One region of the Nonomuraea mangrovi genome, then DNA from elsewhere that is predicted to be linked to it. Evidence: riboswitches for the same ligand, from Rfam matches in the RefSeq annotation. Region 1 holds a riboswitch; each other region holds the start of a gene.
What was found. A riboswitch is a leader RNA that binds a small molecule or an ion and turns the genes downstream of it on or off. The one in region 1 is predicted to bind cobalamin.
Positions count from the first base shown of each region.

Region 2: linked by a shared signal. The riboswitch ahead of ACFSKW_RS23120 (ribonucleoside-diphosphate reductase subunit alpha) and the one ahead of cobN (cobaltochelatase subunit CobN) in region 1 are both predicted to bind cobalamin.
Region 3: linked by a shared signal. The riboswitch ahead of ACFSKW_RS51435 ((2Fe-2S)-binding protein) and the one ahead of cobN (cobaltochelatase subunit CobN) in region 1 are both predicted to bind cobalamin.

Region 1 covers NZ_JBHUFV010000015.1:187,918-193,780, reverse strand. The annotation lists gene ACFSKW_RS08375 (precorrin-2 C(20)-methyltransferase) at 1-749, opposite strand, end outside; gene ACFSKW_RS08370 (precorrin-8X methylmutase) at 755-1,375, opposite strand; gene cobG (precorrin-3B synthase) at 1,372-2,676, opposite strand; cobalamin riboswitch at 2,684-2,874, shown strand; gene cobN (cobaltochelatase subunit CobN) at 2,913-5,863, shown strand, end outside.
Region 2 covers NZ_JBHUFV010000033.1:1,016,622-1,022,484, reverse strand. The annotation lists gene ACFSKW_RS23125 (ribonucleotide-diphosphate reductase subunit beta) at 1-375, opposite strand, end outside; gene ACFSKW_RS23120 (ribonucleoside-diphosphate reductase subunit alpha) at 422-2,599, opposite strand; cobalamin riboswitch at 2,686-2,883, opposite strand; gene ACFSKW_RS23115 (Bug family tripartite tricarboxylate transporter substrate binding protein) at 2,888-3,793, opposite strand; gene ACFSKW_RS23110 (ArsR/SmtB family transcription factor) at 3,857-4,432, opposite strand; gene ACFSKW_RS23105 (alpha/beta hydrolase family protein) at 4,512-5,863, shown strand, end outside.
Region 3 covers NZ_JBHUFV010000098.1:79,419-85,281, reverse strand. The annotation lists gene ACFSKW_RS51445 (hypothetical protein) at 1-103, opposite strand, end outside; gene cobF (precorrin-6A synthase (deacetylating)) at 252-1,010, shown strand; gene ACFSKW_RS51435 ((2Fe-2S)-binding protein) at 1,035-1,796, opposite strand; cobalamin riboswitch at 1,838-2,023, opposite strand; gene ACFSKW_RS51430 (hypothetical protein) at 2,121-3,032, shown strand; gene ACFSKW_RS51425 (BtrH N-terminal domain-containing protein) at 3,073-4,353, opposite strand; gene ACFSKW_RS51420 (arsenate reductase family protein) at 4,575-4,931, opposite strand; gene ACFSKW_RS51415 (purine-cytosine permease family protein) at 5,151-5,863, shown strand, end outside.

The DNA.
Region 1 (5,863 bases):
GCGACCCCGGGTTCCAGACGCTCGTCGTCACGCCCGCCGCCGCTGGGCAGCATCGCCAGCGAGAAGTACGGCACGCTCGCCGGGTCCACGTCCTTCAGCGGCTCGATCCGCTGGTTCGCCGTGGTCGCCCGCTCGACGTACCACGCCTCGTCGAGGCGGCCCGCCTCGGCCAGCGCGTCGCGAACCTTCTCGAAGGTCCTGCCGAGCTTGAGCACCGCCACCGAGTCGGCGTTGCGCAGCTTCTCGGTGATGACGTCGGCAGGGAGCGTGCCCGGCAGCACGGTCAGCGTCTCCTCGTGCTCCACCAGCGGGCGCCCCAGCACGGCCGCCGCGCCCGCCACCGAGGTGACACCAGGCACGACCTCGGTCTCGTAGCGGTGGGCGAGCCGCTTGTGCATGTGCATGTAGGAGCCGTAGAAGAGCGGGTCGCCCTCGCACAGCACCACCACGTCCCTGCCCTCGTCCAGGTGGGCAGCGAGACGCCGCGCGCATTCGGCGTAGAAGTCGTCGAGCGCTCCCTGATAGCCGCCGGGGTGGTCGGTGGTCTCCGTGGTCAGCGGGTACTTGAGCAGCTCCTCGACCTGCCCCTCCCGCATGTACGGCAGCGCGATCGAACGCGCGATGCTCCTGCCGTGCCTGGCGCTGTGATAGGCGATGACGCCCGCCTCGCCGATCAGCCTGGCCGCCTTGACCGTCACCAGCTCGGGGTCCCCGGGACCCAGCCCCACCCCGAACAACCGTCCCGCCACGCCGTTCACTCCCGCTCGTTCGCGATCGCGTTGACCGCGGCCGCCGCCATCGCACTGCCGCCTCTGCGGCCGTGCACCACCAGGTACTCCAGACCGCTGCTCGCCAGCGCCTGCTTCGACTCCGCCGCCCCGATGAAGCCCACGGGGATGCCGAGCACCGCCGCAGGACGCCCCGCGCCCTCCTCGACCAGCTCCAGCAGCCTGAAGAGGGCGGTGGGCGCGTTCCCCACCGCGACGACGGCGCCGTCGAGCCGCTCGCGCCACAGCTCCAGCGCCGCCGCGCTGCGCGTGGTGCCCATCCGCTCGGCCAGCTCCGGCACGCCCGGGTCGCCGAGCGTGCAGATCACCTCGTTGTCCTTCGGCAGGCGGGTCCTCGTGACGCCCGAGGCGACCATCATGGCGTCGCACAGGATCGGCGCGCCCGCGCGCAGGGCCGCCCTCGCCACGGCGACCACGCCCGGCGAGTAGGCCAGGTCGGTGACCAGGTCGGTCATGCCACAGGCGTGGATCATGCGGACGGCCACCTGGGCGATGTCCGCCGGCAGCCCCGCGAGGTCGCTCTCCGCGCGGATGGTGGCGAACGAGCGCCGGTAGATCTCCGCGCCGTCGCGGATGTAGTCGGTCATGTCCCCTCTTCTTCGGTACGGCCCGCGACCCGGTAGCCGGCCGGGGTGGCGACGACGTCGACCACCTCTCCGGCGGGACGGCCGCAGCGCCGCTCGCACCCGGCCCAGTGGACGGGACGGGCCGCAGGTTCGTGGTCCGGCCGCTCGGCCCAGACTCTGGCGTCGAGCTGGACGTCGGCCAAGGATTTCGCGCAGCCAGGGCGGCCCGTGCAGGCGCTGAGCCCGGCCCACGGCGTGCCGGGGACGGTGACCAGGCCCGCCCCGGTGAGCCGGTCCGCGACCTGCTGGACGGCGTCGGGGGCCAGGCCGGGCAGGACGACGGTACGCCATGGGGTGACGCGCGCCTCGGGGGCGGCGTCGGCGAGGACCGCGGCCTGGTGGGCGGTCAGGCGGCCGAGCGGGATCACCACTTCGAGGGCGACGTCGCCGTCGAGCTGCCGGAAGGTCCCCGCATCCCGCACCCCTGCACGCTCCCGGCCCGCCGGGCCCGCCGGATCGGCCGGGCGGGCCGGATCGGTCGGGCCGGTCGGATCGGAGTCACCCGCGGGGCCGGAGTCACCTGCCTGGTCGCTCTGGCCGGGCTCTTCCTGGGCGGCGCCGAACAGGCGGGCCGCGAGCAGGGCGGGGCCGTCCTGGACGTCCCTGACACGCCACGCGCCGCCGTCGCCCAGTTCCATGAAGGCGGAGGCGGCGGCGAGCATCAGCGGGACCACCCCGGCAAGGTCCACGGGCGGGCCCTGCCGTACGCCGCCGAGCAGGAGCACGCCGCCGGAGGCCGAGGTGGCGAGGAAGGTCACGTCGGCGCCGCAGGACAGCACGTCGCCGGTGCCGTCGTCCAGCGCGAAGAGGAAGCGGCCCGAGAGCCCGGCCAGCTCGGGGGTGCCGCACAGCGCGCGATCCAGTGCGCTCACCAGCGGCCGGACGTCCGCGAGCGATGAGGGGACGCGCCCCGCGAGGGGGGAGGCGAGGATGTTGCGCACCCGCTCGTGCGTGGCGGAGGGCAGCAGCCCCGCCGCGGCCATCCGGGCGGCGAAGGCCGGCACGCTGGACGGGTCGGCGGGGTCGGGCGCGCGCAGGCCGCGCACCTGGACGTTCGCGCGGGAGGTCAGCTCGATCACGCCGGATCCGAGCTCGGCGGCGCAGGCGGCCAGCTCCCTCAGCTGGGCCGGCGAGAGCGCTCCGCCCGGGATGCGAACCCTGGCCAGCGCGCCGTCGGCGGCGGTGTGGACCTGGAGTGCCCCGGGGCACGCGTCGGGACCCGCATGTCCCGAAAAGTCGCCAATGTCCGCAGTTATGTCCACGCGGAGGATGGTAACCCGTTCCAAACCCTCTAGTCTGATCGCAGACGAGGGCGACGGAGGAAGCCGGTGCGAAGCCGGCGCGGTCCCGCCACTGTGACCGGGGAGCGAACCCCACCGCAAGGCCACTGTCCGGAGACGGGTGGGAAGGCCGGGGTGAGCGTCGATCCGGGAGCCAGGAGACTCCCGCACTCGTGACACCCGCGACCGGGGCGAGGACCCCGAGGGAGGAGTTCCCTGTGCCCGAGAGCACGGCCGTTCTGCTGCTGTCGACCTCCGACACCGACCTGCTCAGCGCGAGGGCGAGCGGCGCGCCGTACCGGCTCGGAAACCCCGCCAGGCTCACGGTCGACGATCTGCCCGCGCTGGTCGAGAGCGCGGACCTGGTGGTGGTGCGGCTGCTCGGCGGACGCAGGGCCTGGGAGGAGGGGCTCGACCACCTGCTCGCGGGCCCGCGCCCCGTGATCGTGCTGGGCGGCGAGCAGGCGCCCGACGCCGAGCTCATGGAGCTGTCCACGGTCAGCGGCGGCGTCTGCGCCGAGGCGCACGCCTACCTCGCCCACGGCGGCCCGTCGAACCTGGCCGAGCTGCACGCCTTCCTGTCCGACACGGTTCTGCTCACGGGACACGGGTTCGCCGCGCCCGAGCCGACCCCGACCTGGGGGCTTCTCGACAGGGAGCGGCCCGCCGAGGAGCCCGCCGAGGAGCCCGTCGTGGGCGTGCTCTACTACCGGGCGCACCACATGGCGGGCAACACCGGGTTCGTGCGGACGCTCTGCGACGCGATCGAGGACGCGGGCGGCCGGGCGCTGCCGGTCTTCTGCTCCTCGCTGCGTACGGCGGAGCCCGAGCTGCTCGACACGCTGAGGACCGCCGACGCCCTCGTGGTGACCGTGCTCGCCGCGGGAGGCACGCGGCCGGCGACGGCGGGGGCGGGCGGCGACGACGCCGCGTGGGACGTGGGCGCGCTGGCCGAGCTCGACGTGCCGATCCTGCAGGGACTCTGCCTGACCACGAGCAGGCAGGCGTGGGAGGAGAACGACGACGGCCTGTCGCCGCTCGACGCGGCCTCGCAGGTGGCGATCCCCGAGTTCGACGGGCGGATCATCACGGTGCCGTTCTCGTTCAAGGAGGTGGACGAGGACGGGCTGACCGTCTACGCGGCCGACCCCGAACGGGCCGCCCGTGTGGCGGGCACCGCCGTACGGCACGCGCGGCTCAGGCACGTCCCGAACGCCGAGAAGCGACTCGTGGTGATGCTGTCGGCCTACCCGACCAAGCACGCGCGCGTCGGCAACGCGGTCGGCCTCGACACGCCGGCGAGCACGGTGAAACTGCTGGCCAGGCTGGCCGCCGAAGGCTACGACCTGGGCGAGGGCCTGCCGGGCGTCGCGGAGCTGGACGGCGACGCGCTCATCCACGCGCTCATCGCCGCCGGCGGCCAGGACCAGGAGTGGCTGACGGAGGAGCAGCTCGCGGCCAACCCCGTGCGCATCCCCGCCGCCTCCTACACCGCCTGGTACGAGACGCTTCCCGAGGAACTGCGCGCGGCGATGGAACGGCACTGGGGTCCGCCGCCCGGCGAGCTCTTCGTGCACGAGGGCGACATCGTGCTCGCCGCCCTCCAGGCGGGCAACGTCGTGGTGATGGTGCAGCCGCCGCGGGGCTTCGGCGAGAACCCGATCGCGATCTACCACGACCCTGACCTGCCGCCCAGCCACCACTACCTGGCCGCCTACCGGTGGCTGTCGGCGGAGTTCGGCGCGCACGCGATGGTGCACGTCGGCAAGCACGGGAACCTGGAGTGGCTGCCGGGCAAGTCGGCGGGCATGTCGGCCGCGTGCGGGCCCGACGCGGCGCTGGGCGATCTGCCGCTGGTGTACCCGTTCCTGGTGAACGACCCCGGTGAGGGGACCCAGGCGAAGCGGCGGGCGCACGCCGTCCTGGTGGACCACATGGTGCCGCCGATGGCGCGCGCCGAGACCTACGGCGACATCGCGCGGCTGGAGCAGCTCCTGGACGAGCACGCCTCCATCGCGGCGATGGACCCGGCGAAGCTGCCCGCGATCAGGGCGCAGATCTGGACGCTGATCCAGGCGGCGCGGCTCGACCACGACCTGGGGCTGGCCGACCGGCCGCACGACACGGAGTTCGACGACTTCCTGCTGCACGTGGACGGCTGGCTGTGCGAGGTGAAGGACGCGCAGATCCGTGACGGGCTGCACGTGCTGGGAGCCGCGCCCGAGGGCGCGGTGCGCGTCGACCTGGTACTGGCGATGCTGCGGGCCCGGCAGATGTGGGCGGGCACCGAGACGCTGCCTGGTCTGCGCGAGGCGCTGGGCCTCGCGGAGGACGGCTCGGCCGGCCTGGCCGACGTGGACGCGGCCGAGTCGGCCGCCAGGGCGCTCGTGGAGGGCATGGAGGCCCGCGGGTGGGACGTGACGGCGGCAGGGGAGGTAGCGGCATCCGTCCTCGCTCCCGGCTCCGCCCAGGCCGGGGAGGTGGCGGCATCCGTCCTCGCTCCCGGCTCCGCCCGGGAGCGGCGTGAGCTGGTGGCGCGGATCCTGGAGTTCGCCGCCGGCGAGGTCGTCCCCAGGCTGGCAAGGACGGGCGACGAGCTCGACCATCTCCTGCATGCCCTCGACGGCGGCTACGTCCCCGCGGGGCCCAGCGGCTCGCCGCTGCGCGGCCTGATCAACGTGCTGCCCACCGGCAGGAACTTCTACTCCGTCGACCCGCGTGCCGTGCCCAGCAGGCTCGCATGGGAGACGGGCCTGGCGATGGCGGACTCGCTCCTGGCCCGCTACCGCGCCGACACCGGCGAGTGGCCGCGTTCGGTCGGCCTGTCGGTGTGGGGCACCAGCGCCATGCGTACGGCGGGCGACGACGTCGCCGAGGTCCTGGCGCTGCTGGGCGCCAGGCCCGTGTGGGACGACGCGTCCAGGAGGGTCACCCGCCTGGAGCCGATCCCGCTCGAGGAGCTCGCCAGGCCCCGCATCGACGTCACGGTCCGCATCAGCGGCTTCTTCCGCGACGCCTTCCCGCACGTCGTGGCCATGCTGGACGACGCCGTCCGCATGATCGCCGCGCTGGACGAGGCCGACGAGGACAACTACGTCCGCGCCCACGTCGCCGCCGACCTCGGGACGCACGGCGACGAGCGCAGGGCGACGATGCGTGTCTTCGGCTC
Region 2 (5,863 bases), on a different contig from region 1:
GGCGGCGAACGCCTTCACGCGCTCGTCGGGGTCGGGCAGGTAGGTGTCGAGCAGCGTCAGGTAGAACTGCACGTGCACCGCCTCCTCGAACAGCTGCCTGGACAGGTACAGGCGGGCTTCGGGGGCGTTGACGTGCTGGTAGAGGTTGAGGACGAGGTTGTTGGCGACGATGGAGTCGCCGGTGGCGAAGAAGGCGACCAGCCGGTTGATGAGGTGGCGCTCCTGGGGCGACATCTTGGCGAGATCGGCCAGGTCGCTGTGCAGGTCCACCTCCTCGACCGTCCAGGTGTTGCGGATCGCGGCCCGGTAGCGCTCGTAGAAGTCGGGATAGCGCATCGGGCGCAGCGTCAGGTCCATACCGGGGTCGAGCAGCATGTGTTTCTCCTTGCGAACGGAACGTCTGTCGTGCGGGGCGGCGTGCCTACTGGCAGGCCTCGCACACCTCGGGGTTCTCCAGCGAGCACGCGACCGCCTCGCTCACCGTGAACGCCTGCTCGGGCGCCGCCTGCACGGTCGTCTGCGCGATCCTGGTGGCGGGGCGCGAGCGCAGGTAGTAGGTGGTCTTCAGCCCCTGCTTCCACGCGTAGGCGTACATCGACGACAGCTTGCCGATCGTCGGCGTCGCCATGAAGAGGTTCAGTGACTGCGACTGGTCGATGTAGGGCGTCCGCGCCGCCGCCAGGTCGATGAGCGCCTTCTGCGGCAGCTCCCACGCCGTCCTGTACAGGGTCTTGAGCTCGGCCGGGATCCCCTGGATGTCCTGGATCGAGCCGTCCGCGCGCTTCACCGCGTCGCGCATCTCCTGCGTCCACAGCCCAAGGCCCTGCAGGTCCGCGACCAGGTACCGGTTGACCTGCAGGAACTCGCCGGACAGGGTCTCGCGCTTGAAGACGTTCGACACCTGCGGCTCGATGCACTCGTAGCAGCCCGCGATCGAGGCGATCGTCGCCGTCGGCGCGATGGCGATCATGAGGGAGTTCCGCAGCCCGGTTCTGTCGATCTTGGCGCGCAGGGCGGTCCACTCGGGCGAGTCGCCGGCGCCGTAGTGGTCCGGGTGCAGGACGCCCTGCGCCGCCCTGGTGTCGCCGTAGGAGGGGTGACGCCCGCGCTCGACGGCGAGGTCGGCGGAGGTGTCGTAGGCGGCCAGCGCGATCTCCTCGGCGATGCGCGTGGACAGCGCGAGCGCCTCGGCCGAGTCGAACGGCAGGCGCAGCGAGAAGAACACGTCGGCCAGGCCCATCACGCCGAGCCCGATCGGCCTCCATCGCAGGTTGGCGGTCTCGGCCTCGGGCGTCGGGTAGAAGCCCAGGTCGATCGTCTTGTCCAGGAAGCGCACCGCGGTCCTGACGGTGGCGCGCAGCCGTACCCAGTCCATGGTGCCGCCCGCCAGGTGGGCGGCCAGGTTGATCGAGCCCAGGTTGCAGACGGCGGTCTCGCCGTCGCTTGTCACCTCGAGGATCTCGGTGCAGAGGTTCGACAGGTGGATGACGTTCTCCGGGCGCGCGGTCTGGTTGGAGGCGCGGTTGGCGGCGTCCTTGAAGGTCATCCAGCCGTTGCCGGTCTGCGCGAGCGTGCGCATCATCCGGCCGTAGAGCGTGCGCGCGGGGATCTGACGGGTGTGCAGGCCCGCCGCCTCCGCGGCCCGGTAGGCCACGTCGAACGCCTCGCCGTACAGGTCGGTCAGGTGCGGCACCTGCTTGGGGTCGAACAGCGACCACGGCTGGTCGGCCTCGACGCGGCGCATGAACTCGTCGGGCACCCAGTTGGCGAGGTTGAGGTTGTGGGCCCGGCGGGCCTCCTCGCCGGTGTTGTCACGCAGTTCGAGGAACTCCTCGATGTCGGCGTGCCAGGTCTCCAGGTAGACGCAGGCCGCGCCCTTGCGGCGGCCGCCCTGGTTGACGGCGGCCACGCTGGAGTCGAGCGTGCGCAGCCACGGGACGATGCCGTTGGAGTGGCCGTTCGTGCCGCGGATCAGCGAGCCGCGCGAGCGGACCCTGGTCCACGCGATGCCGATGCCGCCGGCGTACTTCGACAGCCTGGCGACCTGGCCGTAACGCTCGTAGATCCCTTCCAGCTCGTCGCGCGGCGAGTCGAGCAGGAAGCACGACGAGAGCTGGGGACGGCGGGAGCCGGAGTTGAACAGCGTGGGCGAGCTGGGCAGGTACGACAGCGTGGACATCAGCGCGTACAGCTCGGCGGCCTCGGCGACCGAGGCGGAAAGACCGCAGGCGACGCGCAGCAGGAAGTGCTGCGGGCGTTCGAGCACGCCGCGCGTCTCGGGGTGGCGCAGCAGGTAGCGGTCGTAGACGGTGCGCAGGCCGAAGTACTCGAACCTGTCGTCGGCGCTCTCGTCCACCAGCGCGTCGAGGGCGGCGGCGTTGGCCGCCACGAAGGCGGCCAGCCCGTCCTGGAGCAGACCCGCGGCGTGGGTGGCCACGATCGACTCGGAGAAGGTCCTCACGCCGTGCGCGGCGGCCTCGTCCGCGATCTGCTCGGCCAGCAGCCTGGCGGCGACCCTGGAGTTCTCCGGGTCGGCGATCACCCTGGCGGCGGCCTCCTCGATGGCCAGCCGGCGATCCACCTCTACGATCTGCGTCACGCTCTCTCCTCGCGAGCTCACCCCGTGAAGGCAGGCGAGAGCACGCGGGCACGCCGCGAGACCCCGCGGCCCTCCCTCGAGGCCTTGGACAGGTCACACCGCTGGCAGGTCTTCGGACTCGCGGGCGTACGTCAGCTTCCTACTGGCCGTCGCTTCCCAGGCCATGGGCCCAGTGCTTCGTGACGGCGGTCGTTCCCGCTCACCGCTGCGGGGCAGTGCCGGCATCTCACCGGCTTCCCTTTTGCTTCGCCCTGCTCGGGCGAACCAGCGACGACCAGGATCCTACATCTAGTGGCCGCGGACGCAACTACCCCAACAAGTTGTGTCGATCAGCCCCAGGTCCTTGAGCACTTCGCGGGTCCTGCCGGCCTCGGACCCGAGCCACGCGGCGAAGTCGTCGCCGCTGAGCGGGATCGGCTTCCACCCTCTGGCGCGGCAGGCGTCCAGCCACCGCGCGGACCGGGCGACCTCGTCGAGCACCTCGACCGCCCGGGCGCGATCGCGTTCGCTCATCTGCTTGGGCCCGAGCACCGCGCACCAGTCGGCGAAGTCGACCCTGACACCGGACTCCAGCAGGGTCGGCGCCTCGACGTCCTCGACCCGCTCGGCCGAGGAGACGGCCAGCGCCCTGAGACGCCCCTTGCCGAGGCGCTTGCGCCACTCGCCGAGCGGGCCCGCGGCGACGCCCACCCTGCCCGCCAGCAGCGCCTCGGCCGCATCGTCCGTGGTGGGGTAGCCCGCGTAGTCGAGCACCCTGGCGTCCGCGCCGAGACCGCGCGCGACCAGTCCGAACAGCAGGTGATCGGACTCTCCCTGCGGCCTGCCGCCCAGCACGGTGCCGCCGGGGTCGGCGACCAGCCGCCGCGCGAAGTCGTCGAACTCGCGAAAGACGGAGGCGTTGGAGACGACCAGGACCTCGACGTCGCCGACCAGCCTGGCCAGCGGGGTGCCCGTCTCCTTCACCCCGGCCATCTCGGCGGCCGCGATCGCGGGCAGGCCGGTCACCGTCAGCAGGGGCCCTCCCTCGGCCACGCCGTCGCGTTTGAACTGCCCCGCGAGCACCCGCGCGACGGGGACCCAGGCCTCCCCTCCCGGCACGACGGAGAAGCTCGGGGTCGGGCGCGTGGCCGTACCGCAGCCGGCCAGGCCCGCCATAGCGGCCAGCGCTCTCGCGACGAACTCCCGACGGCGCATGCGCAGGCCCCTCCCGTCGCCCCACCCCTCCGCTACTCCATGTTATTGGTCGGAGGCGGAGAGTCACACATCGGGGGCGGGCAGGTCCGCGGGCAGGGCGAGCAGGCGGATGTGCAGGGGCCGGGCCTGCTCAGGAGCGTCGGCGGCACGATGGCTGTACTTCTTCAGCAGCAGCATGTACTCCTCGAAGAAGTCCTCCAGCTCGCCCAGCGTCATCCGGCCGAGAGCGCGCGAGACCTTCACCCACGCGGGATCGGCCTGGTAGGCGGCGGGCAGGAGCTCCAGCAGGATCCCCTTGTCCTCCTCGAGCCCGATCCGGTGGAACTCGGCCAGCACCGGGCGGTCCTCGGGCGCGAGCTGCGCCGGATGGGGCAGCCTGATGTCTCCCGTCTCCGTCTTCCGCCACCACCGCTCACGCCCGGCCGACCGCTCGGGGATCTCCTCGATGAACCCGTACTTCTCCAGCTGGCGCAGGTGATAGCTGGTCGTGCCGGTCTTGGCGTCGAGCAGCGAGCCGAGCGTCGTGGACGTGGCGGGACCGTGCAGGCCCAGGTGACGGAGCATGGCGCGGCGCATCGGGTGGGCCAGGGCCTTCAGCTTGCCCGGGTCGTCCAGGACCCACGGCTCGTCATCCTTCATGACGAGCACCCTAGTCCTCCAGAAGGATTTCTGCAGACATGTCTTTGCCGATAACTCTCTGCAGAGTAGGTTCGGCAACATGAAGAGATTAGTGATCTCAGCGATGGCGCTGCTGGTGGCGCTGGCCGCACCGGCGGCGGCGCACGCCAGGCCGACGACCGGCGTACCGGCGACGGGGGCGCCGCCTGCCGTACCGGTGCCGGCCGATCTGACCACGACGGAAGTGAGCTTCGCGGGCGGCGGCGGGCTCACCCTGCGCGGCACGGTCCTGTCCCCCAGAGGCGGGCAGGGCGCGCGCCCCGGGATCGTGCTCGTGCACGGAGCCGGCGCGGGCACGCCCAGGACCAAGCTCATGACCGAGGCCGTGGAGTTCGCCAGACGCGGCATGGCGGTGCTGGTCTACGACAAGCGCACCGAGGGCTACTCGCTGTTCGAGCGCTCCTATTCACAGCTGGCCGACGACGCGCTCGGCGCGGTGGCGGCGCTGCGCCGCCAGGCGGGCGTGAACCCGGCCCACGTCGGGCTCTGGGGGCTGAGCGAGGGCGGATGGGTGGTGCCGCTGGCCGCCTCACGCTCCACCGACGTGGCGTTCGTGGTGCTGGTCGGCGCCAACTCCCTGCAGCCGCTGCGCCAGCAGGCGTGGGCGGTCTCGGCGGGCCTGCGCAAGGCCGGCGTCGCGGGCTCGCTGCCCGACCGTTCGGTGCCCACGCTGTACCGGGCGATCTCCGACGGCGGGCTGTTCCCCGAGCCATGGCACGACCCGCTGCCCGTGCTGCGGAAGGTCCGTCAGCCGGTCCTGGCGATCTGGGGCACGCACGACCTGCTGACCCCGCCGGTCGAGAGCCCTCCGCTGATGGCGAGAACCCTGGCCGAGGGCGGCAACGAGCACGTGACGCTCCGCCTGTTCACCGGCGCGGACCACGCCGCCCACCGCACTCCCGACGGCGGCGTCACCAGGGCGCCCGAGCTGACGCCCGGCTACCCCGAGCTGGTCGGATCGTGGGTGTCCGACGTCGCCTCCGGGCGCGCGCCCCGTTCGAGCCCGCCGGAGGCGGGCACGAAGGCGCAGCAGGCGTCGGCGACCATCCCTGTGCCGCCGCCCGCCTGGTGGGAGTCGGCTCCCGTGCAGGCCGCCGCGCTCCTGCTGTTCCTGGTCGCCTTCCTCGGCTACCCGCTGGCCGCCGGCGTCCGCAGGGTCAGGGGTACGGCGGTGGCCGCGGGCCCCGCGCCCAGAGTGCTGGCGGGCGCGGGGCTGGCCGTGGTGGCCGGCGGCTTCGGCTACCTGATGTACCTGGTCATGACGGGTGGCAAGCTGGCCGAACCCGGACCCGTCCTGGCGGGCAGGCCCGTGCTCTGGCTGCTGCTGCAGGCACTGGTGGTCACGGTCGCCGTCGCCACCGTGCTGACCGCCCGCGCCTGGCGCGCGGCCGG
Region 3 (5,863 bases), on a different contig from region 1:
CGGCCGGCTCACCGGCGGGTCGCGCCGCGCCGGTGGCGGCTCCACAGCCGCTCAGGAGCAGGACGGCGATGAGCGGCGCGACTGCGCGTCGGATCGGGGGCATGCGGGTGGCCTCTCGTCGGGGGTCGCACGGAGCCCATCCCACCACAATCTCGTCACTCAATGGCGCTGAACGGTGACTTTGCGCTACGAGCCGTCCTCGGTCAGGCCCGGCGAGCCCGGCCATTCGCCGAGGCGGCAGACTTTCCCGGGTGAAGCGAATCCTCATCATCGGCATCGGCGCCGGCGACCCCGACCATCTCACCCTCCAGGCCGTCAAGGCCATCGGCAGGACCGACGCCTTCTTCATCCTCGACAAGGGCGAGGCCAAGCACGACCTGGTCGGGCTCCGCCAGGACATGATCAAGGAGCACGCCCGCGAGCCGTACCGGCTGGTGGAGGCCCGGGACCCCGAGCGGGACAGGACCACTCCCGCCTACGCCGCCGCCGTCGAGGAGTGGCGCTCGCGTCGGGCCGACCTGTACGAGGCGTTCATCCGGGACGAGCTCGGCGACGACGAGACCGGCGCGATCCTCGTCTGGGGCGACCCTGGGCTCTACGACAGCACGCTGGCCGGGATCGAGGAGGTCGTCGAGCGGGGAGGGGTCGCGTTCGAGTACGAGGTCGTCGCGGGCATCACCAGTGTGTCCGCGCTGACGGCCCGGCATCGCACCAGCCTGACGAGGGTGGCCAGGCCCGTGCACATCACGACGGGCCGCCGCCTGGCCCAGGAGGGCCCCGTCGCGGCCGACGACGTCGTCGTCATGCTCGACGCGCGCTGCGCCTTCGCCGACCTGGGTGCGGAGTACCACATCTACTGGGGTGCCTACCTCGGCACGCCGGACGAGATCCTCGTGTCGGGGCCGGTGCCCGAGGTCGCCGACCGCATCCGGGAGCTGCGGGCGCAGGCCCGCGAGCGCAAGGGCTGGATCATGGACACCTATCTGCTGCGGCGCGTCCTCCCGTCGTGACGATCGGCGGGGCGGCGTGGCTCATCAGGATCCTCCGCCCCTGCGCATGGTCAGCGCCCACTGCTCGCGGCGCGTGATCTGATCGAGCAGGACGCAGTCCCCGCACATGCCGCCGCCGGGCACCCGGTAGTAGAGGCAGCAGCTGCGCCGGACGAAGAACGGCCGGTCGGGAGCGGGCTCGACCAGCTCCCCGCTCCCGCGCAGCACGCCGAGCGCGAGCAACTCGCGACCGAGCGCGATGGCGCGTCCCGCGAGCTCGGGGCGCCCGCGGGTGAGGGTCTGGACGGCGCCTGCGAGGGCGGAGGCCGCGTTGCCCCACAGCAGCCCCGGCGCGATCTTCACGATCTCCTGGACGGCCTGGGCGAGCGGCTCCAGCAGCCCGGGCACCACGGCGCGGTACAGGGGCTCGGCGAGGGAGGTGCCCACGACCCGCCGTCCGGTCAGGCGCTGAGCTCGCAGCGGCAGCGGACCGGAGGGGGTCGGGTACCAGTGCACCTGGGACGGATCGACGTCGACGAGCAGGCCGTGCGCCACCGCCACGCCGACAACGGGCGACCACAGGCGGGCGGCCAGTCCCTGGAACAGCAGGGAGGCCGCCACCCTGGTCTCGCCGGTTCCCAGGCGTACGGCGGCGTCGTCGATCCGGTGTCTCACGGGCAGATCGGCGAGCGGCCGCCACCCCGGCCCGATCGGCCCGACTCCCATCTCGAAGAAGCCGCCGATCGTGGACACGTCGGCGACCGCTCCGGCGATCACCGCCGGCGGCACAGGCAGCCGGTACGGCACGCCGACCACCTCCCTCTCCCGCGGAGATCCGCCCCGATCCGCTGAGGAGGCGACCGCGCGAGTCTCCTGGCTCCCGGCTCGACGCTCGTCCCCGCCTTCCCACCCGACTCGGGCAGTGGCCTGCTGGGATCCGCTCACCGATCACAGTGGCGGGACCGCGCCGGACTCTCACCGGCTTCCTCGATCCGCCGTCGCCTACGCCGACCATGCTCGCACACCTGCGATCACCGGCTCGACCGGGACTCTGACAAACCGTCCCATAGCTCAGTGAAGATCGTGTTATGGTCCTGCGCCTGTGCATCCGAACAGGAAGGCGCTCGAACCATGTGGATCGCGCTCGGGGTGGTAGCCGCGGTGGTCGTCGGAGTCGCGCTGTGGTGGCGCTTCCGCGACCCGCTCAGAGGGGAGAGCTTCGACCAGTTCGAGGTCAACCGCCTTTGGGGGTGGGAACTGCGGCTCAGCGAGGAGGAAGAGATCGCGTTCATGGCGGGGCTCAGGGCCTACGACAACGAGGTGGGCTCGTTCTTCATCCACGGCGAGCACGGGGTGCTGAGCCTTTATCACCCGCCGATGCTGATCTCCATGCACCTCATGGCCGACCGCTTCAAGGCGATGGGACCCGCCGCGATGAGCGATCCTGCGGGCGCCGTACGCCACCTGTTCGGCCAGGCCGCCGCCCGCGAGAGCGTCGGGGTGCTCCACCTGCGGGAGAACTGGCTGCCCTGCGAGATCGACGGCATGGACAAGTACGGCTTCCGCGACGCCATGAGCGACGCCCTGTCGGCGCCCGGCGTGGACGGCGTCGAAGGCGGGTACGGCGAGGAGGACAGCGGCTACGGCATGGTCGTGGTGCTCGCGGGCGACACGCCGGAGTCCGTCCAGGCCATGTACGACCAGGCGAGCGACCTTTCCACGAGCGAGCCGATCCGCGATCGCCTCGACGTCGTGAAGGCGGTCCTCGAGGAGCCCGAGCCCGAGTACGTCGAGGCGCTCAACCGGGCCGACGGCGAGAAGAGCCGCTACACGAACACGCTGCTCGTCGACTACGCCAGGGTGCTCGACCGCTACGCCGCCACCCGGACGCAGATGCAGGGCGCCAAGCCCTCGGACGTGCTCGGCGCCGCCCTGAGCCGGATGCTGGCCGAGCAGGCCCCGGGCACGACCTGGACGAGGCAGCCCTCGCAGGAGGAGCAGGAGTTCGCCATGCAGATCATCGCCACTCGCGTCAGGTACTGACGTCACCCGCGGACAGGCTCAGCGGACGAAGAGGCCCCGGTCAGCGCACGAGTGCCGCCAGCTCCGCGATGGCCGCCGACTCCGCCTGGTAGATCGCGCCCACCCGCGTGCCGAGTTCGGCGAAGAGACCGGCCAGATCACCGGCGGGGGCGGACCGATCGGCCTGCGCCCTGAGCCTCCACAGCTCCTCGCCCGCCGCTGCCGCCTGGGCGCCACCGGCGCTTCCCTCGGCCAGGACGCTCTCCCTGATCGCCGCGGTCAGCTCGCGCGCCCTGGCGAACTCGGGCACCGACGCGGGAAGCGCGGCCTCCGCGAGGTCGTGCCACATCGCGTGGATCTCCCTGAACCGTCCCGCCAGCCCGGAAAGGCGCGGCTCGCCCACCAGATCCGCGGCCTCGTCCAGCGAGCCGGCGAACAGGTCGCGCAGGTTCCCGCCGTCCATGCCGACCGGCTCGACGCCTTCCCACACCGACAGCAGCGCCCCCGCCAGGCCGCGACCGTCGGCGAAGACCTTCGGCCACGCCTTGGCGTTCCTGGTGTCGGTCAGCAACCGCGCCCACTTGCGCCACGCGGGCAGCGAGAACGAGTCGGAGGCCGCGGACAGGTGGCCGGCGCAGTCTCGCAGCCCTTCTCGTGCGGCGCTCGCCAGCGCCGCCTCGTCCAAGACGGTGTCGCCGAGGACGTGCGTCACGTTCTTGTACGAACCGACCCTGGCACGCGCGGCGTCGACGCGGTCCCGCGGCACGAGCAGCGTCGCCTGGCCCCTGTCGTCGATGTACACCCCGTTCTCGTCCCGCCGGTAGGCGACCACGGGATGCCCGCCGTGCCCGTCCAGCGCGGCGGGCAGCCGCCAGTACCCGATGTGATAGCGGTCGGGAAGGATCACGCACGGCCGCCCGGCGTCCAGTTCCTCGGCGAGCCTGTCACTGGCCCCGCGGGCGCCGCCGGTGGTGTGCTCCTCGTACGGCACGCCGAGACGGGTGAGCGTCTTGTCCATCCAGCGGTTGTAGTACTGCCACTGATTGCGAAAGCCCAGGGTCACGTGCCGGGTCTGGTCGTGCTGGAACTCCCACAGGATGTAACCGGCGCCGATGCCGCCACCCGCGAGGAACACCAGCGGCTCGCTGATGGCGACGCCCTGGTTGGCGAGGATCGCGGTGATCGCCGCGCTGGAGGGGTGGTGCCCGCCGACGAACCGCCAGCCGCCGTCGGCGTGCGTCTCGGCCTTGCCGAGCAGGTGCGTGCGGGCCGTGGTGTAACTCTCGCCGGTCTTGGCCATCCGCTCACGGATGCGAGCCTTGAGCTGCTTCTTGCTGGTCATGACGACTCTCCGCGCGGCCATCGCCAGGGCCCGGCCCACGCCCGCAGCCCTTGGCGGCCGCGAAGTGTCGCGAAGCCGGTCAGACTGCCGCTCCCGAGGCTCCTGCGTCCCCTTTGCCTCCGCGGCCGGCGGGTCGCGTGGGGATCCGCTCAGGAGGTTGGGCGGGAGAGAACCGCCACGACAGCGCACTATAACCCACCCGCGCTCCGCGGACCATGCCGCTAACCGAGTATCGATCGCACGGCCTGCTCGGTCCGCCCGACCACGGCCGACCCGTCGTCGGCCGTGATGATCGGCCGCTGGATCAGCGTCGGGTTCTCGGCCAGTGCCCTGATCCACCGGTCACGGCTGCGGGAGTCGCGCGGCCAGTCGTGCAGGCCGAGGTCGGCGGCTCGCGCCTCGCCCGTCCTGGTGATGTCCCACGGTTCGAGGCCGAGCTTGACCAGCACGTCGCGGATCTCGTGCTCCTTCGGCGGATCCTCCAGGTAGCGGCGCACGGTGTAGCCGACCGCCGCGGCGTCCAGGACGGAGAGCGCGGACCGGCACTTGGAGCAGTCGGGGTTGATCCAGATTTCCATGATCTCAATGCCTTCTCTTTCAGCGACCTGCCCGGTATAGCAAGCCCCCGGGCTCCTGCGCCACACCACCGGCCTCGACACTCCTCGAGCTCCCGGTCGCCAGGGCCGGGGCGGGCCGCGCGGCCGGGCGGCGCGACATCGCCTCTTCCCAATGATCGTCGGTGAATCTAGCGTCGCAACAAGAGCCCCGTGATTCCCACCGGCAGAAAGGGGCATCGGATGTCCGATGCGGCGATCAACACCGAGTTATCCGACGAGGGCCTGGCCCGCGACGACTACGCGCTCCAGCGGGTGCCCGTCTCCGCCCGTTACGGCTGGCTGACGGTCGCGGTCCAGCGGTTCGGCATGCTGAGCGCGCTCTCGCAGTTCCTGCTCGGCGCGACGCTCGGCATGGGGATGGGCTTCTGGGACGCGGTCCTGGCGATCACGCTCGGCGCCGTCATCCTCGAGGTCGTCGCGATCGCCGTCGGCGTCGCGGGCATGCGGGAGGGCCTGTCGACGACCGTGCTCGCCAGGTGGGCCGGGTTCGGCCGCTACGGCGCGGGCGTGGTCGGCATGGTCATCGCGATCTGCCTGCTCGGCTGGTTCGGCGTCCAGTCGGCCGTTCTCGCGCAGGGCCTCGCCGCGATCCTGGGCGGCCCGCCCGTGTGGGTCTGGTCCATCCTGGCCGGGCTGGCGGTCACCGCGATCGTCGTGCACGGCTTCGCGGGGATGGCCTGGACCGCGTGGATCACCGTCCCCGCCTTCCTCGCCCTGGCAGGGTGGGCGATCGCGGTCGAGCTGTCGAAGCAGTCGCTCGGCACGCTGGCCGCCTCGGCGCCGCCCGGGCCCGTCCTGAGCCTGGCCGAGGGCGCCACCATCGTGGCGGGCGGGTTCATCGTCGGCGCGGTCATCTCCCCCGACATGTGCCGGTGGAACCGCAGCGCCGCCGA